3 regions of the Allobosea sp. P2_B12 genome follow, and region 1 is predicted to be linked to each of the others. Evidence: predicted binding sites of a transcription regulator. Region 1 holds the regulator's gene; each other region holds the start of a gene.
The links. Region 1 encodes PhoB, which activates phosphate uptake and scavenging genes when phosphate is short. Its sites were predicted from a motif close to TGTCATNNANCTGTCAT; they were not measured.
Positions count from the first base shown of each region.

Region 2: AC1DYU_RS22735 (CorA family divalent cation transporter) is a predicted target of PhoB. The motif match lies at 5,384-5,400, and genes of this name have one in related genera.
Region 3: AC1DYU_RS05620 (PhoX family protein) is a predicted target of PhoB. The motif match lies at 6,022-6,038, and genes of this name have one in related genera.

Region 1 covers NZ_JBFUDG010000009.1:165,351-173,272, forward strand. Annotated here, with positions in the region: gene pstA (phosphate ABC transporter permease PstA) at 1-339, shown strand, start outside; gene pstB (phosphate ABC transporter ATP-binding protein PstB) at 389-1,189, shown strand; gene phoU (phosphate signaling complex protein PhoU) at 1,220-1,939, shown strand; gene phoB (phosphate regulon transcriptional regulator PhoB) at 2,110-2,808, shown strand; gene AC1DYU_RS20355 (TIGR03862 family flavoprotein) at 3,035-4,249, shown strand; gene AC1DYU_RS20360 (hypothetical protein) at 4,652-4,993, shown strand; gene AC1DYU_RS20365 (type ISP restriction/modification enzyme) at 4,994-7,922, opposite strand, start outside.
Region 2 covers NZ_JBFUDG010000013.1:10,432-18,353, reverse strand. Annotated here, with positions in the region: gene AC1DYU_RS22770 (hypothetical protein) at 37-237, opposite strand; gene lipB (lipoyl(octanoyl) transferase LipB) at 325-1,026, opposite strand; gene AC1DYU_RS22760 (FliM/FliN family flagellar motor switch protein) at 1,149-1,418, shown strand; tRNA gene AC1DYU_RS22755 (tRNA-Leu) at 1,520-1,604, shown strand; gene mgtE (magnesium transporter) at 1,804-3,210, shown strand; gene AC1DYU_RS22745 (glycoside hydrolase family 25 protein) at 3,303-4,253, shown strand; gene AC1DYU_RS22740 (glycoside hydrolase family 25 protein) at 4,426-5,352, shown strand; gene AC1DYU_RS22735 (CorA family divalent cation transporter) at 5,454-6,464, shown strand; gene AC1DYU_RS22730 (nickel/cobalt efflux transporter) at 6,471-7,388, opposite strand; gene AC1DYU_RS22725 (metal-sensing transcriptional repressor) at 7,396-7,662, opposite strand.
Region 3 covers NZ_JBFUDG010000002.1:82,255-90,176, reverse strand. Annotated here, with positions in the region: gene gap (type I glyceraldehyde-3-phosphate dehydrogenase) at 1-479, shown strand, start outside; gene AC1DYU_RS05640 (RagB/SusD family nutrient uptake outer membrane protein) at 612-1,079, shown strand; gene AC1DYU_RS05635 (phosphoglycerate kinase) at 1,076-2,269, shown strand; gene AC1DYU_RS05630 (hypothetical protein) at 2,323-2,559, shown strand; gene fba (class II fructose-bisphosphate aldolase) at 2,650-3,732, shown strand; gene AC1DYU_RS05620 (PhoX family protein) at 3,956-5,959, opposite strand; gene AC1DYU_RS05615 (benzoate/H(+) symporter BenE family transporter) at 6,179-7,333, shown strand; gene AC1DYU_RS05610 (thiamine phosphate synthase) at 7,330-7,922, shown strand, end outside.

The DNA of each region.
Region 1 (7,922 bases):
CGCGAGGCCGGCTCGGCGCTCGGCGCGCCGCCTTCGGTGGTGATCACCTCGATCACTTGGCGGGCGGCGAAGTCCGGGATGGTCACCGGCATCCTGCTGGCGCTCGCCCGCATCGCCGGCGAAACCGCGCCGCTGATCTTCACCGCGCTGAACAACAATTTCTGGTTCTCGCCCACTCTCAAGGGCGGCGTCTCGAACCTGCCGGTGACGATTTACCAGTTCGCCTCGGCCCCTTACGAGAACTGGCAGCAGCTCGCCTGGGCTGGTTCGCTGATCATCACCATGTCGATCCTGGTGCTCTCGCTCATCGCCCGCCGCATCGTGCGCGGCTCCAAGTAATTTACGTCGCTTCCGACATTCGTCGCGTCCGATCCGAAGGAACCCTTCGATGCTTTCGACCCTGGAACTGAGCCCGCAATCGCTCGACGCCGATGCCCCCGTGCGGATCGCGGTGAAGAACCTCGATTTCTACTACGGCGAGCACAAGGCGCTGAAGAACATCAACCTCGACTTCCGCGACCGCCACGTCACGGCGCTGATCGGCCCCTCGGGCTGCGGCAAGTCGACGTTGCTGCGCATCTTCAACCGGATCTACTCGCTCTATCCCGAGCAGAAGGCGACCGGCGAGGTGCTGCTCGACGGGCGCAACGTCATCTCCAACGACATCGACGTGAACGAGCTGCGTTCGCGCATCGGCATGGTCTTCCAGAAGCCGACGCCCTTCCCGATGTCGATCTACGACAACGTCGCCTTCGGCATCCGCCTCTACGAGAAGCCGCCGAAATCCGAGCTCGACGACCGCATCGAGGGCGCGCTGCGCCGCGCCGCGCTGTGGGACGAGGTCAAGGACAAGCTCAAGGCCTCGGGCATGGGCCTGTCGGGCGGCCAGCAGCAGCGCCTCTGCATCGCGCGCACCATCGCGCAGAAGCCCGAGGTCATCCTGTTCGACGAGCCGACCTCGGCGCTCGACCCGATCTCGACCGGCAAGATCGAGGATCTGCTGGAGCAGCTCAAGACCGATTTCACCATCGTCATCGTGACGCACAACATGCAGCAGGCGGCGCGCATCTCGCAGTACACCGCCTTCATGTATCTCGGCGAGGTGATCGAGTTCGCCGCGACCAACAACATCTTCATGAACCCGAGCAAGAAGCAGACGCAGGACTACGTCACCGGCCGTTTCGGCTGACTCGCACGCGCTGCACAGGGACAAACGCCGATGACCGACCATATCGTCCGCTCCTACGACGCCGAACTCGAAGGCATACGCCGCAGCCTCGCCGAGATGGGCGGCATGTCCGAGCGCATGCTCGGCGATTCCACCGTGGCGCTGGTGCGCCGCGACACCACGCTCGCCCAGAAGGTGATCTCGGCCGACCAGCGCCTGGACAACCTGCAGCGCGATGTCGAGGAGCGCGCGGTGCTGACCATCGCGCGGCGCCAGCCGCTCGCCAACGATCTGCGCGAGCTGATCTCGGCGATCCGCATCGCCTCCGACATCGAGCGCGTCGGCGATCTCGCCAAGAACATCGCCAAGCGCGCGGTCGCGATCTCAGGCCAGTTCTCGCCGCCGCATCGCGCTGTCGTCGGGCTGGAGCATATGAGCCGCCTGGTCCAGGCTCAGCTCAAGGACGTGCTCGACGCCTATGCCTCGGCCAATGAGCAGAAGGCGCTGGAGGTCTGGCATCGCGACGGCGAGATCGACGCGCTCTACACCTCGCTGTTCCGCGAGCTCCTGACCTATATGATGGAAGATCCGCGCAACATCACCTTCTGCACGCATCTCCTGTTCTGCGCCAAGAACATCGAGCGCATCGGCGACCACACCACCAACATCGCCGAGACGATCCACTATCTCGTCACCGGCGAATCGCTCGACCTCAACCGTCCCAAGCTCGACACCACCGACATCAACGTCGAGGCGGTGACGGGGAGCTGATCGATGAGGGCGCCATCGCCTTTCCCGTCTTGGTCGGGCTTGTCCCGACCATCCACGCCTTCGCTCGCCGAGAGCGGTGTTCAAGACGTGGATGCTCGCCACAAGGGCGAGCATGACGGAATGTGTCGACTGGCTGCCAAGACGCCGACTGCCCAGAACGGAACCGCGCCATGCCCGCCCGCATCCTGATCGTCGAGGACGAGGAGCCGCTGACCCTGCTCCTGCGCTACAATCTCGAGGCCGAGGGCTTCGAGGTCGACTCGGTCGCGCGCGGCGACGATGCCGAGCTGCACCTGCGTGACAACACGCCCGATCTCGTGCTGCTCGACTGGATGCTGCCGGGGCTGTCGGGCATCGAGCTCTGCCGCCGCCTGCGGGCGCGCCGCGACACCGAGCGCGTGCCGATCATCATGCTGACCGCGCGCGGCGAGGAGACCGAGCGCGTGCGCGGCCTGGCCACCGGCGCCGACGACTATGTCGTCAAGCCGTTCTCGCTGCCCGAGCTGATCGCGCGCATTCAGGCGCTGCTGCGCCGGGCCAAGCCCGGCCACGTCGCGGGACTTTTGACGGCCGGCGATCTCGAACTGGACCGGACCACGCGGCGCGTGCGCCGCTCGGGCTTCGAACTGCATCTCGGCCCGACCGAGTTCCGCCTGCTCGAATTCCTGATGCAGGCGCCGGGCCGGGTCTATTCCCGCGCCCAGCTTCTCGACGCGGTCTGGGGTCGCGACGTCTATATCGACGAGCGCACCGTGGACGTCCATGTCGGGCGCCTGCGCAAGGCGATCACGCCGGGCGACGCCAAGGACCCCCTGCGCACCGTGCGCGGCGCCGGCTACGCCTTCGACGAGACCTTTGCGCGGGCGTGACTGGCTTTCGACCCGTCTCACATCCGCGCCGTCATCCCGGACAAGCGGCGAAGCCGCGCCGATCCGGGATCCATGCCGGAACGCCATTTCAGCAGGTCCAGGCATGGATCCCGGGTCTGCGCTTCGCTCCGCCCGGGATGACGGCGCGTTTGATTGATATCTGATCGCTTGACCGCCTCGGCCGACCTCGCTTGACCCGCAGCGTCCGACGGCGCAAGCCCGCCGCATGCAAACCAAAGACATCGCCATCATCGGAGCAGGCCCGGCCGGGTTGATCGCGGCGGAACGGCTGGCGGAGGCCGGCCACCGCGTCACCATCCATGAGCGGATGCCGACGCCGGCACGGAAATTCCTGCTGGCGGGGCGCGGGGGGTTGAACCTCACCCATTCCGAAGCGCTCGAGGGCTTCCTGCCGCGTTATGGCGCGGCGCGGGACTGGCTCGAACCGGCGATCCAGGCCTTTCCGCCTCAGATGCTGCGTGACTGGGCCGACGGGCTGGGCGCCGAGAGCTTCGTCGGCTCGAGCGGGCGCGTCTTTCCCAAGGCGATGAAGGCCTCGCCGCTTTTGCGCTCCTGGCTGCGATGGCTGGACGGTCTTGGGGTGAAGCTCGAATCCGGGCGCTTCTGGACGGGCTGGACGGCGGATGGGGCGCTGAGCTTCAGGACGGGCGATGGCGAGACTGTCGCGCTCACACCCGATGCGACGCTGCTGGCGCTGGGTGGCGCGAGTTGGCCAAGGCTGGGGTCCGATGGCGGCTGGGTTTCGCTGCTGGCGGCGAAGGGTGTCGTGATCACGCCGCTGCGCCCCGCCAATGGCGGCTTTGCCGTCGCCTGGTCGGCGACCTTGCGCGAGCGTTTCGCGGGCGCGCCGTTGAAGCGCATCATCATCCGATTCGGCGGCCAGGAGGTGGCGGGCGAGGCGATGATCGACGCTGATGGCATCGAGGGCGGCGCGATCTATGCGCTGTCGGGGCCGCTGCGCGAGGCGATCGCCCGCGAGGGCTTTGCCGAGATCGCGATCGATCTGCGGCCGGATCTCGACCTCGCGCGGCTGACCGAGAAGCTCGGCAAGCGCCGCAAGGGCGAGACGCTGAGCAACCATCTGCGCAAGGCGGGATTGTCTCCGGCAGCCGTCGCCGTGCTGCGCGATGGTGCCGGGGGGCGGCTCAATGAGGCGCCTGCCGCGCTGGCGGCGGCGATCAAATCCACGCCCCTGCGACTCACCGGCCTGATGCCGATCGACCGCGCGATCTCGACGGCCGGCGGCATCGCGGCCGCCGAGGTCGATGATGGGTTCATGCTGAAGCGCCTGCCCGGCGTCTTCGTCGCCGGCGAGATGCTGGACTGGGAGGCGCCGACCGGCGGCTATCTGCTGCAGGGCTGCTTTGCGACCGGCATCGCGGCGGCGGCCGGGATGGAGGCATGGTTGGCGTCCCGGTGACGACCCAGGGCGGTCCGAAGCGAAGCGCGGGGAACCCCTCTCCCGTAGGGAGAGGGGCAGGGGTGAGGGGTCGGCCCCTCGACACCGCAGCCGTGAGCTGACCGCGGCACTGTTCAACGCTGCTGGTCCAAGGGCCGACACCTCACCCTGCCCTCTCCTTACAGGAGAGGGTTCTTCGTTGAGGTTCCCGCGTCCCACTTCCGCCTTACCGCTGGCCTCATGCACCCCTCACATCACATCCGGCGAACCGGAGCCCGGTTTCGGCGTTGGTCCAGGAGAAACACGCACGGACCAGTGGCATGACGACAGCGTTACAAGAGGCTATCTCGTGACCCAGCCCCATGGCGGCTATGCGCTCAAATCCCATAGCGAAGTGGAGGTTCTGGCGAACGAGGCCTCGTCATGAGCCAGCATATCGATCTGACGCCGCCGCTGGCGGTCGCGGCCAATGCCGAGAAGGGCCTGCGCCTGCGCCAGGACTTCAGCCGCGGCGGCACCATGATCGGCGTTGCACGGGCTCGCGACCTGCGCGCCCGCAAGCCGTTGAGCGAGGACACGATCCTGCGCATGACCAGCTATTTCGCCCGCCACGCCGTCGACAGGCAGGCACAGGGCTTCGGCGACAAGGAGAACCCCTCGGCCGGCTACATCGCCTGGCTGCTCTGGGGCGGCGATGCCGGCCGCGACTGGGCCGACCGCAAGAAGGCCGAGATCGAAGCCTCGGGCGAGAAGAAGCGGGCGTGATCAATCGGCCCGCTTCAGCCCTCTCATCGCGTCCGTGATCGCCACTGTCTCGACCGAGACGCGCGCGACCCGCCCCAGCAAATCCACGACCTTCTCCTTGTAGTCGGCGAAGCGGTAGGTGTTGAACTTCTCGCGGATGGTCGGGTCCTTCGGCGTCTTTTCCTTGTGCTGGTCGAGCACCCAGTCGAGGCCGGAGCGGTTGCCGAGTTTGTAAGTCCAGGCTTCCGGCGGAACGCCGGACAACTGCGTTTCGCTGTCGAGGATGATGATGCCGTTGTCGCGGTCCGCCTTGAGCATCGGCTTGGGCGCCACGCCGGCCGCGCGGGCCTTTTCGTCGGCTACGTCGAGTCGATGCAGGGGCCAGGGCTCGACGCTCTCATAGCCGATGTGCAGGCCCATCAGCGTTTCGCCCCAACCGGCCCAGCGCCAGAAATCGGGATAGAACGGGATGCGCGGAAACTCGCGCTTGAGGTTCTGCGCATAGGTCTCGCGATAGATGGGGTCGTGCAGCACGCCATAGACGTAGTGGAAGATGTCATCCTTGGTCAGGGCGCGCTTGCTCTTGGCTTTGCCCGCGCCGATCTTTTCCGAGACGGCGGCGCCATCCTCCCCGTCATGCTCGGGCTTGTCCCGAGCACCCACGTCTCGAACACCGTCCTTGCCCACTGAAGACGTGGACGGTCGGGACAAGCCCGACCATGACGGATTTCCTCGCCCGTCCTTGCCATAGGCCTTGTGGAATTCCTTCAGCGCCCAGTCGGTGATGTTGTCGAGGCGCTCGCCGGACGGGGTGTAACGGTAGCGGGGAAACATTTGCGTTGCACGTGATGCATAGCCAGCATCAGGCAATCCGCTTAGCGCATGGGCCGTAAATGGAATTTGCGGGTGATTGCAAATCATCAACACGCCATTGCTTTGAGCAATAGCTCCGAAAGGTGATATTTCGTTTATTGATCCCGATTCATCAATGAACAAATCTGATCTATAAAATGATTTTTTCATAAACGGTCTGTATTGGGCCGTAACTATTCTTTTTGTGTCGAAATTCTCATTTCGTCCCAAATCGAAGCGTCTTTTGAGGTTCCTCGACGTTTTAATTATTTGATTTAATTCGCTATATATCGATGCGCTATATTTGTATTCCTTGACGAGGAATTTCATCTTATGATGCAGATTTTCATCTGAAAAATCGTAAATCCAGTCGTCTCTATTTGTTGAAGCCCCCAACGAGAACAACTTAAAAATGGCCTTTTCTTGAGACGTCTTCTTCGCGGTTTTTGTCTTTTTATCTCCAACTGACAGCAGGGTGTCCCAGTCATTTTCCAGAACGTTTAGCCATCTCTGGTTGGCGTCGGGCGTGATCCGCTCATAGGCAAGGGCTGACGCCCTACTGCTCCCCAGCCATGCCAGTTTATCTTCAGCCGTATCAAGCTCTGGTCGCCGGGCGTAATAAATTCGACAACCGCGCTGCTTACGGCGCTTCACGAAAAATGAAATTGCGACGCCGGCTTGAATGCCGAATACGTTATGCTTCGTGCCTGAAAGCTTCGGATTTGCGCGTACATCGCCGCCCAAATCAACGACATATATCTCGTGGAACTCTTCGGCCACGACCTTGCGGAATCCGTCGAACGTTCGGCTATCGATGAAGCTGCGGTTGGTCACAAAGGCCAGTACGCCGTCATCATGCATCCGGTCCGAGGCCCAGCGGAAGAACCGGGCATACATGTCGTAGAGCTTGGTCTTCTGCGCCGTCGATTGCTTGATATAGGTCGACTTGATGCCCTCATCGATCACGCGATAAGCACGGTTCTTGTTGTTGTCGTTCTCGTTCTGCTGGTTGGCATTATAGGGCGGATTGCCGATCACAACGGAAATCTTGCGGCGGTTCTGGCGCTTGATGCGCTCGACATTCTCAGCCGACATCGCCCCGAACAGATCGTGCTGGTGGCCCGACCGAATGCCGAGGCCTTCGACATTGTCGAGCGTGTCGACGAAGCACAGGCTCGGGAATTCCGCGAACTGCCCGGTGATCGCGGCATAGGTCGCCTCGATGTTCAAATTGGCGACGTAATAGGGCAGGATCGCCACCTCGTTGGCGTGCAGCTCCTCCTTGTATTTGTGGGCGAGCTTCTGCGGCTGCCCGCGGAAATGCTCCAGCAACTCGCAGATGAAGGTGCCGGTGCCGGTGGCGGGGTCGAGGATTTCGACGTCGCGGTCGATCAGCGCCTTGCCGAAATGCTTCTGGCAGAGCCAATCGGCGCCCTCGATCATGAAGCGCACGATCTCGTTGGGCGTATAGACAACGCCGAGCCGGTCGGCGGCCTTCGGATTGTAGACCTTGTAGAAGTTCTCGTAGATCACCTTCAGGAAGGTCTGCTTCTGGGCATGGCTGGTGATCTGCGCCGCGTTGGCCCGGATCGCGGCGTAATAGGGCTCCAGCGCCTTGAGCGTGTCCTTCTTGATGCCGCCGGTGAAGAACTTCGCCTCCAGCCCATAGAGCGCCTTGGCGATGTTGTTCTCGCGGTGGAAATCGCTCTCGTTGAAGACGTTGGCGAAGATTTCCTCGGTCAGGATGTGCTGGATCAGCATCTCCCTGACATCGGCCTCGGACACGACCGGGTTGATGGTTTGCTTGGCCTGGGTGAGGAAAATGTTCGCGGCTTCCAGAAAGCCGGCGTTGCCGGTGTAGGCCGCGTCGATCTTGGCCCGCAGCGCCTCCAGCACCGCCGGCAAATCGGCCCGGAACTGCGCCACCGCCTTGCGGAACTCGCGGATTTCCTGCCGTTCATAGGAGAAGAACAGCGAGACCAGCTTGCCGAGCTGCGCCACGTCCGTCATCGAACAGCGCAGCGCCTCCTGCCGGTTCTGGATCAGCACGGCCGTGTGCGAGTTCTCGAAGATGATGTTGTCCTGCGGATAGCCCTTG
Region 2 (7,922 bases), on a different contig from region 1:
GGCGGAAGCGGAAATCCCCCATGCCGTCCCGGCGCGTTATTCTCTGGCCTTGTTGATCGAGCCGGTCACGCTCGGCCCCGCCACCGCCCCGATCGCGCCGCCGGCCACCGCCCCGATCGGCCCGAGCACGATGGCGCCGGCCCCCGCCCCTGCCGCCGCGCCAGCGATGCGCTGGTCGGTGTTGGTGCAGGCCGCAAGGCATGCCGCGATGGCGGCCGCGCAGATGAATTTGGTCATGGTCGTCCCGTCCCTCTCCGTCTGTCCGTGACGGGAGGATGGGCCGGCTTGGTCAACGCAAGGTAAACCGGATGTGCCGCGCGGCTTTCAGGGAACGACCGTCGCGCCGAAGATGCGCTCGAACTGGACGCGTAGCTCCGCGTCGACGTCCGCCATCGTCAGCGGCAGGCCGAGATCGACCAGCGAGGTGACTCCGTGGTCGCTGACGCCGCAGGGCACGATGCCGTCGAAATGCGACAGCTCCGGCTCGACATTCAGCGAGATGCCGTGGAACGAGACCCAGCGCCGCACGCGAATGCCGATCGCGGCGATCTTGTCCTCGGACCCTGCCGCCTTCTCAGGCCGTCGAACCCAGACGCCGACGCGGTCCTCGCGCCGCTCGCCGCGGATGTTGAAGCCGTCGAGCGTCGCGATCAGCCAGGATTCGAGCGCCGCGACGAAGCGCCGGAGATCGGGCTCGCGCCGCTTCAGGTCGAGCATGACATAGGCCACGCGCTGGCCCGGCCCGTGATAGGTGAACTGCCCGCCCCGGCCGCTGCGATGCACCGGGAAGCGCTCCGGCGCGATCAGATCCTCGTCCCTGGCCGAGGTGCCGGCGGTATAGAGCGGCGGGTGCTCGACCAGCCAGACCCGCTCGCGGGCGAGCCCGTCGGCGATCAGCCCGGCGCGCATCTCCATCTCGGCGACGGCATCGTCATAGCCGACGAGCCCGTCGGCCACGACCCATTCGACCGGTGCCGAGCCCGGCTCGGGGAGGAACAATTCGGCAAGCGCCTCGCGCGTCTTCACTGCGCATTAACCCTGTTTGGCCCAACCTCGGGATCGAAGCGGCGGCCAGCCTCATGCTCCCTGAAAGAGCAGCAGGCAAGTTTCGTTGGTGGAATTCTGAAGTAGTGTTTCGGAGGCAGGACTTGAAGGCCGATCTCGATCTCGTACCTGTCGAACTCACCGTCGTGCTGGGCTCCACCCGGATGCCGATCTACAAGCTGCTGCGTATGGGCCGTGGCGCGATCATCGAGCTCAATGCCAGCGAGACCGACGAGGTCCAGATTCTTGCCAACAACCACCCCTTCGCCAAGGGAATCGTCGTCGTCAGCGGCTCGCGCATCTCCGTCGAGATCACGCAGATGCTGAAACGGCCGACGGTCTACACCCTCCAAAGCGTCGCGGCCGCAGCCTGAGCACGTTTTCCTTCGCAACGCCCTTGTGGCGACGGATTCGATTTGCTAGACCCGCGCCGCTCCGGAGTTCACCGCGTCAGCGCGGAATGGCCGGAGCCGCTGCGGTCATGGCGGAACTGGTAGACGCACTACCTTGAGGTGGTAGCGGGGAAACCCGTGGAGGTTCGAGTCCTCTTGACCGCACCAGATTGAGGGCCTCCGGCCCGGCGAACGGCGATCCGCAGGGGTCGCCGTTCGCGTTTCAACGTCGCAATTCGCGTTTCGGAACCCGCCTGCGCGGTTCTCGCCGTCAAACCGCCCTGCTGCATTGCAACAGGGCAAGGCCGCTGACACAAGGGCGGCTGGCACCCAGCCGAATCCACATCTCGAATCGCGGAGCGGGCCGATGACGGACACGCACAAGGCTCCCGGCGACACGCTCGACCGCCCGATCCGCGACGAGGACGGGGCGATCGATGCCGGTCTGGTCGAACAGGTCTCGCAGGCGCTGCTGCTGTCGGACCTGACGACGCTGCGCGCCGTCGTCGCCGACATGCACGAGGCCGATCTCGGCGCGCTGCTCGAGGCGCTCGACCCTGACGAGCGGCCGCGGCTGATCTCGCTGCTCGGCAGCGACTTCGACTTCACCGCGCTGACCGAGGTCGACGATTCGATCCGCGAGGAGATCCTCGAAGAGCTCTCGCCACAGACCGTGGCGGAGGGCGTGCGCGACCTCGACACGGACGATGCCGTCTACATCCTCGAGGACCTCGACGACGCCGACAAGAAGGAGGTGCTCGACCGGCTGACCCCCGCCGAGCGCATCGTCCTGCAGCAGGGCCTCGACTATCCCGAGGATAGCGCCGGCCGGCGCATGCAGAGCGAAATCCTCGCCGTACCGGCCTTCTGGACCGTCGGCCAGACCATCGACCACCTGCGCCAGACCGACAATCTGCCCGAGCGCTTCTTCGAGATCCTGGTCGCCGACCCGGCCCATCATTTCGTGGGTTCGGTGCCGCTCGACCGGCTGCTGCGGACCCGGCGGCCGGTCGCGATCTCGACCCTGGTCGACGAGGACAGCCGCGCGGTGAAGGCGACCGACGACATCGAGGACGTGGCGCGCATGTTCCAGCGCTACAACCTGATCGCCTCGCCGGTGATCGACGATGCCGGGCGGCTGGTCGGCGTGCTCACCATCGACGACATCGTCGACGTGATCGAGGACGCCGCCGATGACGACGTCAAGCAGCTCGGTGGCGTCCACGCCGACGAGGAACTCTCCGACCCGGTGCCGATGATCGCCCGCAGCCGCTTCAGCTGGCTGTTCATCAACCTGGTGACCTCCTTCCTCGCCGCGGCGGTGATGAGCCTGTTCGAGGCGCAGCTTTCGCAGGTCGTGGCTCTCGCGATCCTAGCGCCGGTGGTGGCGAGCCAGGGCGGCAACGCCGCGACGCAGACGATGACGGTCGCGGTGCGGGCGCTCGCGACGCAGGAGCTCGGCGCCTGGAACCTGCGCCGGTTCTTCACCCGCGAGATGATCGTCGGGCTGATCAACGGCGTCGGCTTCGCGCTGATCACCGGCGTCGTGGCGGCCTTGTGGTTCGGCAGCCACGGCCTTGGCGGCGTCATCGCCATCGCCATGGTCGTCAACCTTCTGGCTGCCGCGATCGCCGGCGTCGTCATCCCCGTCTTGCTCGACCGCTACGACATCGACCCGGCGATCGCCTCGGGCACCTTCGTCACCACGGTGACGGATGTGGTGGGCTTCTTCTCGTTCCTCGGCGTCGCCGCGATCTGGCTCGCACATAGCTAGGAGCGAGGCATGCTGACGCAGCACCGTTCCCAGATGGTCCGATTTCAGTAACGTAAACCCGCCGTCAAGTTTTCTCCACGATCTTGCGCGACATGACGTCCCGCCGCATGAAAATCTTCCAGCCCGCAACCCTCCTCGCCGCCGCCGCTCTCGCGGTCCTTGGCGGCTGCGTGGCGCTGGAGGGGAACTACCCGGCCAAGGGCGATGCGCGCCCCCATCCCGGCGTGGCGCAGGCACACAGCTACCCGATCCACGGCATCGACATCTCGCGCTGGCAGGGCGAGATCGACTGGACCGCGGTCAAGGGCGCCGGCACCCGCTTCGTCTACATGAAGGCGACCGAGGGCGGCGACCATGTCGATCCGGCTTTCCAGCGCAACTGGGAGGGCGCGCGGCGCGCCGGCATTCCGCGTGGCGCCTATCACTTCGTTTTCTGGTGCCGCCCGGCCCATGAGCAGGCGATCTGGTTCAAGCAGCAGATTCCCAACGATCCCGACGCGCTGCCGCCGGTGCTCGACGTCGAATGGAACGGCCATTCGAAGACCTGTCCGCAGAAGATCGACCGCTCGCTCGCGCTGGAGAAGATCCAGCTCATGCTGACCGAGCTCGAGCAGCTCACCGGCAAGAAGCCGATCATCTACACCGACATCACCTTCCACAAGGACGTGCTGGAGGGGCAATTCAACAACTACCCCTACTGGATCCGCTCGACCGCGGCCCTGCCCGAGGCCCGCTACACCGAGCGCCCCTGGGCCTTCTGGCAGTTCACCACCACCGGCCGCGTGCCCGGCATCAAGGGCGACGTCGACCGCAACGCCTTCTTCGGCAATGAGGGCCAGTTCGATGGCTGGCGCCAGGGCGAGTTCGACATCGGCACGCGCCGCTGGGACAAGCCCAGGCCCGTGCCGCCGCAGCCGAGCCCCGGCCCCGAGCGCCCGGCAGCGCCGACGCCTTCGCCCGCCATCGCGCGGATTCCCGGCAGCGTCGCGCCCGTCGCCTCCTCGTTCCAGCCACCCGACGACGAGACCGCTCAGGCCGACTGACGTCGGGCCGGCGCGGCGGCAGGCTCCCTGGTTGGCCAAGGCCTTCTCGATTGGCCAAGGCCTCCCCGGTTAACCAAAGCTGAAACAAGCCCGCCGCATTCGCTTCAAATCTAACCGGCTCTTAACTGTCGCATCCGCATTTCGAAGGACGACGCGGGATAAGGAGTTGCCGGTGCGATCGAGGATACTGGAGCGGACGACACGCGCCGCCATCGCCATCGGCAGCCTGCTGACCTTGCTGTCGACGCCCGCAGCCGCGCTTTATCCGAAGAAGAGCGATTCCGCGCCGCATCACGGCGTCCGGGATGCGCGCCGCCAGGCGATCCAGGGCATCGACGTCTCGCGCTGGCAGGGCGAGATCGACTGGACCAAGGTCAAGGATGCCGGCACGCGCTTCGCCTTCATCAAGGCGACGGAAGGCGGCGACCATCTCGATCCGAGCTTCAGGCGCAACTGGGCCGAGGCGAAGAAGGCCGGCGTCGCACGCGGCGCCTATCACTTCGTCTGGTGGTGCCGCCCGGCGAAGGACCAGGTCCGCTGGATGAAGCGTCACATTCCGCGCGATCCCGACGCTTTGCCGCCGGTGCTCGATGTCGAGTGGCAGAACGGCTCGCAATGCGACCGCAAGGTCTCGCGCGAGGATGCGCTGGAGAAGATGCGCATCATGCTCGCAGCCCTGCAGGAGCACACCGGCAAAAAGCCGATCATCTACACCGACATCAACTTCCACGAGGATATCCTCGAAGGCGAGCTCAACGATTACCCTTACTGGCTGCGCTCGACCGCGGCCCCGCTGAGGCATCGCTACAACCGCGAGAAATGGGAGTTCTGGCAGTTCACCACGACAGGCCGCGTGCCCGGGATCACCGGCGACGTCGACCGCAACGCCTTCTTCGGCAGCGAGCATGAATTCGCCGCCTGGCGCCAGGGCCGCTTCGACATCGGCGCCCGCAAATGGCGCGGCGGCGAGCCAAAGGTCGCCAGCGACCGGGCGCCGGCAACCTCGGCGGGCTCGCGTGCGCCCAAGGCGGCCGGCGGCACGGCGCTGCGCATCGCCCCGCCCGCGAAGATACCGCAGCGCACCGCCCACAACGACTGACGCCGGCGGATTGACGTCAACGAACCGTCGACGTCATCGAACTGTCATGGCGCAGGCGCAGGGCTCGCGCTCTTGCCAGCGAGTTCGCCGATCACATCACGATGCCCTCCCCGATCGCCATTGCCGACGCGCAGTCCCGCATGGGCATCATCTGGGCCTATCGCTTCGATGCCGGTGGCGTGCCGACGCTGATCGGGCGCGAAACCCTTCCCGGCGTCGACCCGTCCGAGGGCTTCGTCTGGATCCATCTCGACCTTGTCCACAGCCGCGCCAAGGCCTGGGTCACCGAGCAGCCCTGGCTGCCGGCAGCCGCCGAGGAGATGTTCGTCTCGCCGGAAAGCCATCAGCGGCTGGACCATTCCGCCGAACTCGCCTGGGGCATTGCCCACGACCTCGTCCGCGACATCGCCTCCGATTCCGATCTGGTCGGCGCGTTGTACTGGATCGTCGGCGAGCGGCTGCTGGTGACCGGCCGGCGCGATGCCCTGCAGTCGATCCGGCTCGCCGCCGATGCGCTCAACCGCGGCGAAGTCGTCGAAGGGCCGGTCGCACTGTTCGAGCAGATCATCGAATACATCATCGACGACGTCACCCGCGCGGTCGTGCGGCTGATGGATGAGACCGACAGCGTCGAGGATCATGTGCTGGCCGACCGGTTCGACGACGCGCCGGCGCGCGTCGGCGCCGTGCGGCGCATGGCGGTGCGGCTGCACCGCCAGATCGGCGGGCTGCATCTGCTGTTCCGCCGCTTCGCCGAGACGAATTCCGGCCGCAGAGCGCCCGAGGAGGTCAAGGCGGCCGCCGCGCGCCTGCTCCAACGCATCGACGGACTGCATCACGACGTCCAGTCGGTGCAGGATCGGGCGAGGCTGCTGCAGGACGAGACGACGGCGCGCACCGCAAGCCAGACCAACAGGCAGCTCTATGTGCTCTCGATCCTGACGGCTCTGTTCATGCCAGCGACCTTCATCACCGGCCTGTTCGGGATCAATGTGAAGGGCCTGCCCTGGATGGAGCACGATCTCGGCGCGTTCTTCGTCACACTTACCTGCATCGGCGCCGCGCTGCTGACGCTGATCCTGCTGCGGCGCAGGGGCATCATCGGCGGTTGAACGCGGCTATCGGCCCGCCAACAGTCCTACCCAGCCGTGATAGCCGACATAAAGCCCTACGAGGATGATAAGCCCGCCGGATAGATAGGGCGCCCTCCGAGCGAATTCCCCGAACCATGACCAGCGTCGCGTCGCATGCCGGACGCTGAGCGCGGCCGCAGCGCCGACGGCGACCAGCGTGATCGCCAAGCCGATCGAGAAACACAGCACCAGCGCGAAGCCCAGCGTCAATTCCTTCAGCTGCAGGCAGAGCAGCAGCACCGTGATCGCCGCCGGGCAGGGAATGAGCCCCCCGGTCAGGCCGAACAGCACGATCTGCCAGGTGGTCGCCTCCCGGCCCGTGAAGCGGCGGCGGATATCCTCCGCATGCGCCCGCTCATGCGCATCCTGATGGCCGTCGGCTTCGGCCAGGATGGTCGCTCCCGCCGAGCCGAACGGGATCGCATCGCGAGGCCCATCATGATGATGGTGATGATCATGGGCGCCGCGCCCGTGGTCATGAGCATGACCATGATCATGATGATGATCATGGTGGTGGCCGTGATCATGGGAGTGATGCCGCGCCTGCGTCACCGGATGCTGGTCGCGCCAGGTGCGCCACAGCATCCACAGCGCCAGCGCGATAATCGCGGCCGCCGAGGCGAGCTGGAAATAGGGCTCGAACGTCTCTGAAGCGACATCGCGCCAGAGATAGAGGCCTCCCAACGCGATCGCCCACACGACGAGCGTATGCGACGCCGTCGCCGCCAGCCCCAGCAGCACGGCCTGCGTCACCGTCCCCCGGATCGCAATGATGAAGGCTGCCATCATCGTCTTCGAGTGGCCGGGCTCCAGCCCGTGCAGCGCCCCGAGCAGGATCGCGCTGGGAACGAACAGCCAGGCCTGCCCTGCCCCCTGCTGGATCAGTTCGGCGAAAGACGGCATCGGCGCCTCACAGATATTTGGTCAGGGCCTTGAGCCCGTCGATGGTGCGGCGCATCTCGGGTGTCGACGCCTGCCCATGGTCGAACAAATGATGCTCGATATGGTCGAAGATCAGCAGCTCCTTGACCTTCTCCAGCGCCTTCTCGACCGCCTGGAGCTGCTGCACGACATCGGGCACGTCCCGCCCGGTTTCGACCATCGCGATGACGGTGCCGAGATGCCCCTGCGCCCGGCGCAGACGGTTGGTGATGTCGGGATTCATCTCGTGGCTCATGGCCTCTATCCTATCCTCCTGGATAGGATAGGCAAGTGGTCGTTGTTCGTCGTGCTTGAGCTTGTCCCGAGCACCTCAAGGCACGATGGCTCTGGCTCGACGGAGCATGGCCAGGACCGTCATGCTCGCCCTTGTGGCGAGCATCCACGCCTTGTCCACCGCACTCGCCAAAGGAAGACATGGGTGGCCGGCTATCTCTGAAGAACAATCAACAAGCACGACCATGACGGAGGAGATGCGCGGCACGGCGTCGATACCCA
Region 3 (7,922 bases), on a different contig from region 1:
CGATCCACGCCTATACCGGCGACCAGCCGACGCTGGACACGATGCACAAGGATCTCTACCGCGGCCGCGCCGCCGCGCTCTCGATGATCCCGACCTCGACCGGCGCCGCCAAGGCGATCGGCCTCGTCATCCCCGAGCTCAAGGGCCGTCTCGATGGGTCCTCGGTCCGCGTGCCGACCCCCAACGTCTCGATGGTCGACTTCAAGTTCATCTCGAAGCGCAAGACCACGGTCGAGAAGATCAACGAGGCGATCGTCAAGGCCAGCAAGCGCGGTCCCCTCAAGGGTATCCTGGCCGTCACCGACCAGCCCAACGTCTCGATCGACTTCAACCATGATCCCGCCTCGTCGACCTTCGCGCTCGACCAGACCAAGGTCATGGACGACAAATTCGTCAGCGTCGTCGCCTGGTACGACAACGAGTGGGGCTTCTCGAACCGCATGAGCGACACCGCCGTCGCCATGGCCAAGCTGATCTGACCTGAGAGCATTGCGCGAAAAAGTGGAAACCGGTTTTTCGCATCGGCAATACTCTCGACACTAAAAGCCTTTCGAGGCCGCGCCGCAGCGGCACGGCCTCGTTCAACTCCCCTCGAATCGAACGGAACGACCATGGCCAAGATCGAGCCGACCGTCGCATCGACAGCCGACGCATCCGTACCGACGACCGTCACGCCTACCCCGACCGCCCCGACCTACGGCACGCCCTATGTCGTCGGCAGCGTCGCGCCTGCGAGCGAGGCCACGCCGGCCTCTGATCCGCGCCAGCTCGACCAGCTGTCTCGCATCGAGGAGAAGGCTGCGCGCATCGAGGAGAAGTTCGCCCGCTACGAGGCTGTCCTGACCCGCGCCGAAGCATCGCTGGAGCGCAGCGCTCACAAGGTCGACGCCGCCGCCGGCACCATGGACTTCGCTGCGATCCGCGGCGAGATCGCCAGCCTGCGCGACCGCGTCGATGCGACCCCACGCGTCGCCACCCTGTTCACCACCGCGATCGTCACGGCCGTCCTCACCGTCATCCTGACGATCCTGGTGCTGCGCTTCGGCGTGCCCGGCCTGATGCCGAAGCTGCTGCCGTGACCGCGTTCAAGACGCTCGACGACGCCGACCTAGCCGGCAAGCGCGCGCTTGTCCGCGTCGACCTCAACGTCCCCATGGAGGACGGCAAGGTCACCGACACGACCCGCATCGACCGCATCCTGCCGACCATCCGCGAGATGTCGGCCAAGGGCGCCAAGGTCGTCCTGCTCGCCCATTTCGGCCGGCCCAAGGGCCGTGACGACAAGAACAGCCTGAAGCAGGTCGTCCCGGCGCTCGCCCATGCGCTCGGCCAGCCCGTCACCTTCGTGTCCGATTGCATCGGCGAGGATGTGGCCAAAGCCGTTTCCGGCGCCAAGAACGGCGAAGTCCTGCTGCTCGAAAACACCCGCTTCCATGCCGGCGACGAGAAGAATGATCCGGAATTCGTGAAAGCGCTCGCCGCCAATGGCGACCTCTTCGTCAACGACGCCTTCTCGGCTGCCCATCGCGCCCATGCCTCGACCGAAGGCCTCGCCCATGTGCTGCCAGCCTTCGCCGGACGCACGATGCAGGCCGAGCTCGAAGCACTCTCGGCCGGCCTCGACAACCCAGCTCGCCCGGTCATGGCGATCGTCGGCGGCGCAAAAGTCTCGACCAAGCTCGAGCTGCTCGGCAACCTCGTCCGGAAGGTCGACGTCCTCGTCATCGGCGGCGGCATGGCCAACACCTTCCTCGCCGCGCGCGGCGTCGATGTCGGCAAGTCGCTCTGCGAGCATGACCTGGCTGCCACCGCCCGCGAGATCGAGGAGAAGGCGAAAGCCGCCGGCTGCGAGATCATGCTGCCGGTCGATGCGCTGGTCGCCCGCGAATTCAAGGCCCATCCCGGCCACCGCGTCATCCAGATCGGCGAGATCGCCGCCGACGAGATGATCCTCGACGCCGGCCCGCTCAGCGTCGCCGAGGTCGTGCTCAAGCTGAATTCGGTGAAAACGCTAGTCTGGAACGGACCGTTCGGCGCCTTCGAACTGCCTCCCTTCGACACCGCCACCGTCACCGTCGCCAAGGCGGCGGCCAAGCGCGTCAAGGCCGGCACGCTGGTCGCGGTCGCCGGTGGTGGCGACACCGTCTCCGCCATGAACCATGCCGGCGTCGCCGACGACCTCACCTATGTCTCGACAGCGGGTGGCGCCTTCCTCGAATGGATGGAAGGCAAGGCCCTCCCGGGTGTCGAAGCGCTGCGGAAGCGCTGACGGGCTTTCGCTCTGTCCTTGCGGTAGGGCGTGTTTATGCTATGTTCTCGCACATGAGCGAGAATGTGCAAACAGCGATGTTTGAAATCCTGAAGAAAGTTCAGGCAGACCTGACGTCGTTCAGGGTTGAAACGAATGATCGTTTCGCACTGCTCGAAGACCTCGTCCGCAAGCAGCGCCGCGACACCGCCGGCCTCCTCGTCATGGCGAAATCCGTCACCGGTAATTTCGACGAGGAACTGGCAGCCATCGAGGAGCGTGTGCGGGTTCTGGAAGCGCGCGGCCGCTGATTTTAAGGGCCTTTTCCGCTTTCGCTTTACCTTTGTCGCAGTTGGCTTTTAAACGCTCCCCATATCCATTGCCTCAAGGGGAGTACCATCGTGGCCCGCATCACGCTCCGTCAGTTGCTCGATCACGCCGCCGAAAACGACTATGGCGTGCCCGCCTTCAACATCAACAACATGGAGCAGGCGCTGGCCATTATGGCCGCAGCCGACGCCACCGACGCCCCCGTCATCATCCAGGCCTCGCGCGGCGCGCGCTCCTACGCCAACGATATCATGCTCAAGCACATGATGGACGCGGTCACTGAGATCTACCCGCATATCCCCGTCTGCGTGCATCTCGACCACGGCAACGAGGCCGCGACCTGCATGACCGCGATCCAGGCCGGATTCACCTCGGTGATGATGGACGGCTCGCTTCATGCCGACGGCAAGACCCCGGGCGACTGGGACTACAATGTCGGAGTCACCCGGCAGGTCGTCGAGATGGCCCATCTCGGCGGCATCTCCGTCGAGGGCGAGCTCGGCGTGCTCGGCTCGCTGGAATCCGGCGAGGGCGAAAAGGAGGATGGCCACGGCTTCGAGGGCAAGCTCTCCCACGACCAGCTCCTGACCAACCCCGACGAAGCCGTGAAGTTCGTCGCCGAGACCAAGGTCGATGCGCTCGCCATCGCCATGGGCACCTCGCACGGCGCCTACAAGTTCACCCGCAAGCCCGACGGCGCGATCCTGGCGATGAACGTCATCGAGGAGATCCACAAGAAGCTGCCGAGCATGCATCTCGTCATGCACGGCTCGTCTTCGGTGCCGCAGGATCTCCAGGACATCATCAACCAGTATGGCGGCAAGATGCCCCAGACTTGGGGCGTACCGGTCGAGGAGATCCAGCGCGGCATCAAGCACGGCGTCCGCAAGATCAACATCGACACCGACAACCGCATGGCGATGACCGGCCAGATCCGGAAGATCCTCTCCGAGAACCCCGGCGAGTTCGACCCGCGCAAGTACCTGAAGCCCGCCATGGAGGCGATGACCAAGCTCTGCAGCTTGCGCCTCAAGGAATTCAACACCGCCGGCCAGGCCAGCAAGATCAAGCGCATCGCGACCACCGCCGAAATGGCCAAGCGCTACGCCAAGGGCGAGCTTAACCCGACCTTCGGCTCGCCGAAGGCGGCTTGAGGCACGACACATCGCGGTTAGAGCGCGGGGAACCCCTCTCCTGTAAGGAGAGGGGCAGGGGAGAGGTGACGGCCGCTGAACCAGTGTGATCCCTGCCCCGAAAACAAGAGGCGGCGAGGTCACGGTCAAAGCGGCCAACGGCCGTCCCCTCACCCTACCCTCTCCCTATGGGAGAGGGTTCCTCGCGCTCGACCTTACAGGCGCAACGACAAGACCTGCCGCGTCAAACCCCGATCTTCCCGCCGCCCCTCCTGGTGATCGCCACCACGGACGGCCGCACCGGCATGTCCGGCTTGAAGTCGGGCCAGCGCGTCGAGAGATCCTCGTAATAGGAGCGGCGGCCGAAGGCCGGCCAGTCCGGGCCGTCGTCGCCGGGGTGCTGCACGGCCACGAAGGCCGTCGTGTCGTCGGGCGTGAAGCAAGGTCCGCAGAGTTCTGCGCCGTGGGGCACGCGGTAGAATAGCTTCGAGGTGCGCCGCGCAGCGCCGTCTGTATCCACCGCCCAGAGCCCGTCGGTGCGGCCGGTCACGTCGGGGCCGTTGCCGTCGGTCGAGACCCAGAGCCGCCCGGCGGAATCGACCACGGCATTGTCGGGCATGCCGAACCAGCCATTCTTCGTCGTGTCGGTAGAGAAACTGGCTCCGACTGTCGCGACAGCCGGATCGCCGCATTTCAGCAGGATCTCCCAGCGCCCCTTGGTCGCGGTGTGGTCGCCGCCATCCTCGCTGATCTCGATGATATGGCCGAAGGCGTTCTTCGCGCGCGGGTTCGCCGCGTCAATCTGTTCGTCCTTGCGGCTCGTATTGTTGGTCAGCATTACATAGACCTTGCCCGTGATCGGATTCGGCGTGATGTCCTCCGGGCGGTCCATCTTGGTGGCGCCCAGCAGGTCGCCGGAGCGACGGGTCTCGATCAGCACGTCGGCCTGGCTCTGGAAGCCGTTGGCGGCCGTGAGCGGCCCTTGGCCGAAGACCAGCGGCAGCCACTCCACGGCGCCGTCGGCCGAGAATTTCGCGACGTAGAGCGTGCCGGAATCGAGCAGGTCGAGATTGGCGGCGCGGTTGTTCGGGTCGAAGCGCCCCGTCGTGACGAATTTGTAGACATAGTCGAAGCGCTCGTCGTCGCCGAGATAGACGACCACCCGCCCGTCCCTGGCCACGACATTGTCGGCGCCTTCATGCTTGCAGCGGCCGAGCGCCGTGCGCTTCTTCGGCACCGAATTCGGATCGAAGGGATCGACCTCGACGACCCAGCCGAAGCGGTTGGCCTCGTTGGGCTCCTTCGAGAGCTCGAAGCGTTCCTCGAATCGGCCCCAGGCATAGGGAGCCGACGGAATCGCCATGCGCTTGTAATTGGCCTCTTCGCGATGGCCGTCCGGCAGCTTGCCGGAGAAATACCCATGCACGTTCTCCTCGCCGGTGACGAAGGTGCCCCAGGGCGTCATCGCGCCCGAGCAGTTGTTGAGCGTGCCGAAGACCTTGCGGCCGCTGGCGTCGGCGCTCGTCTTGACGCGGTCGTGGCCGGCGACGGGCCCCGAGAGCTGCATCTCGGTCGCCACGGTGATCCGGCGATTGTACTTGGAATCCTTCACCAGCGCCCATTTTCCGTCGGTGCGGCGGATCTCCGCGACGGTGGCGCCATGCGCCATCGCCTCGATCCTGAAGCGCTCGGGCGTCGCGTTCTTCAGCACCGGCTTGCCGTCCTTCATCTCGACGACGCCGGGGAACATCAGATGCGGGTTGGTGTATTCGTGATTGACGAAGAGCACGCCATGCCCGGATGGGTCGGCGGCGCCCGGCATCGGCAGGTAGCCGACGAAGTCGTTGTTGTAGCCGAACTGCTTGGCCTGGGCCTCCGGCGTCTGCTTTGCCGGGTCGAAGGCCGGCGCATCCGCCGTGATCGGATCACCCCAGCGCAGCAGCACATCGGCGTCATAGCCCTCGGCAACATGGTGGTCGGCATCGACGCCGACCTCGACCTCCTTGAAGGCGAAGGCGGACTTCGCACCTTGCGCCTGCGCCTGATCGGCTGTCTCAAGCGCCAGCGTACCCACCGTCGCCGAGATCGCCGAAACCGCGAGCGCGCCCTTGAGCAGCCCGCGGCGCGAGAAGCGCTGCGAGATCAGCTCGCCCATCGTCGCGTTGTCGCTCAGGTTCCGTGGCTCGGCATCCTCGTGCTCCAGCATGCTGGCGCCGAAGGTCGATTCGTATTGCGTCTCGTCGCTCATGGGGTCGTTCCTGACGAAGCTTCAGATTGGCATTGGAGGAAATCCAGCGATAGGAGGCAGCGGTGACGCTGCGGTGACAATTCCCGCCGCAAGGCGCGCCCGACATGCCGGCCTTCCGCCAGGGCCCTTCCGGCCGGGGGCGCTTTCTGATTGAAGGGGCACCCGCCTCGCCGCTTACCGCTGCTCCCGCCGCAAGTCTTGCCTGTCGATAGGTCTTGCATGTCGATCGTCTTCTCAGCGCTGGTCGCGACCTTCGTCGGCTTCTCGGCTTCCGTCGCGGTCGTGCTGGCCGCGACGCAAGCCGTCGGCGCGACGCCCGCCCAGGCGATCTCCTGGATCGCCGGCCTCGCTCTTGCCCAGGCCGGCGCCGGCATCTGGCTGTCCTGGCGCTATCGGATGCCGATCATCTGCGCCTGGTCGACGCCGGGCGCCGCGCTGATCGCCGCGACGAGCGGGCTCGACATGGCTGCCGCCGTCGGCGCCTTCCTGCTGGCGGCCGTGCTGATGATGCTGACCGCCGCCTTCCGTCCGCTCGGCGCGCTGATCGAGCGGATTCCGATGCCGGTCGCCGCCGCGATGCTCGCCGGCGTAATCTTCCGCTTCGTTGTCGCGGTCTTCGACGAGATGCGGCTTTCGCCCGGCCTCGTCCTGCCCCTGCTCGCGGTTTTTTTGGTGGCGCGGCTGATCAGCCCGTTCCTTGGTGTCATCGCGGCGCTCCTGACCGGCATTGCCCTGAGCTTCGGCCTCGGTCTGGCGAGCTGGCCTGCCGGCGCGTTCACACTCAGCGGCCTCGAATTCGTCACACCGCGCCTCGATATGGCAGCCATGCTCGGCGTCGGTATTCCGCTTTATCTCGTCACCATGGCGGCGCAGAACCTGCCTGGCTTTGCCGTGCTGCGTGCGGCTGGCTATCAGCCGCCGACAGCGGCCAGCCTCTTCGTCACGGGCCTCGCCTCCTTCCTGACGGCGCCGTTCGGCGCCCATATGGTCAATATGGCCGCGATATCAGCCTCGATCTGCACCGGACCCGACACGCATCCCGATCCGGCCCAGCGCTGGAAGGCCGGCGTGCTCTATGGGCTAGCCTATCTCGCCGTCGCCGCCTGCGCCGGGCTTTTGCTCGCCCTGATCGTCGCGATGCCCAAGGCGCTGATCGTCGCGGTCGCAGGGCTGGGCCTCGTTGGCTCGCTCACCGGCGCGCTCGGCCAGGCGATGTCCTCCGACAGGGAACGCTTCGCCGCCGTCATCGCCTTTGCCGTCGCCGCCTCCAGCCTGACGCTGTTTGGGGTGGGATCGGCCTTCTGGAGCCTCGTTGCCGGCCTCGGCGTCTTGACATTGGACGCGGTCGCGGGCCGTTTGCGCGCATCATCATGACCACACAGAACCCACCCACCCGCCTGATGCTCGTCACCCCGCCTGTGGCGGATGCCGATGCGATGGCCTTCAAGCTGATGCAGGCCCAGGCCGGCGGCGATCTCGCAGCCGTGCTCCTGCGCCTGACCGAAGGCGACGAGCGCAGCCGCATCGAGCGCGTCAAGCGGCTCGCCGGCCCGGTCCAGGCCGCCAATGTCGCGCTGGTCGTCGAGGCCTCCGCGATGGTCGCCGCGCGCGGCGGCGCCGACGGCGTGCACCTGACCGGCGGCCCCGAGGCCATCGCCGAGGCGCGTTCCAGCCTGAAGGGCGAGCGCATCATCGGCGCCGGCGGCATTCGCGCCCGCCACGACGCCATGGATATCGGCGAGGCAGGCGTCGACTATGTCATGTTCGGCGAGCCGCGGCCGGACGGCAGCCTGCCGCCGCTGGCGGCTGTGATCGAGCGCGCCGGCTGGTGGGCCGAAATCTTCGAGACCCCTTGCGTCGCCTATGCGCCCGACCCTGAATCCGTCGCCGCCCTGGTCGAGACCGGCGCCGAATTCGTCGCGCTCGGGGCCTGGGCCTTCGAGGAGAGCCGCGACATCCGCGC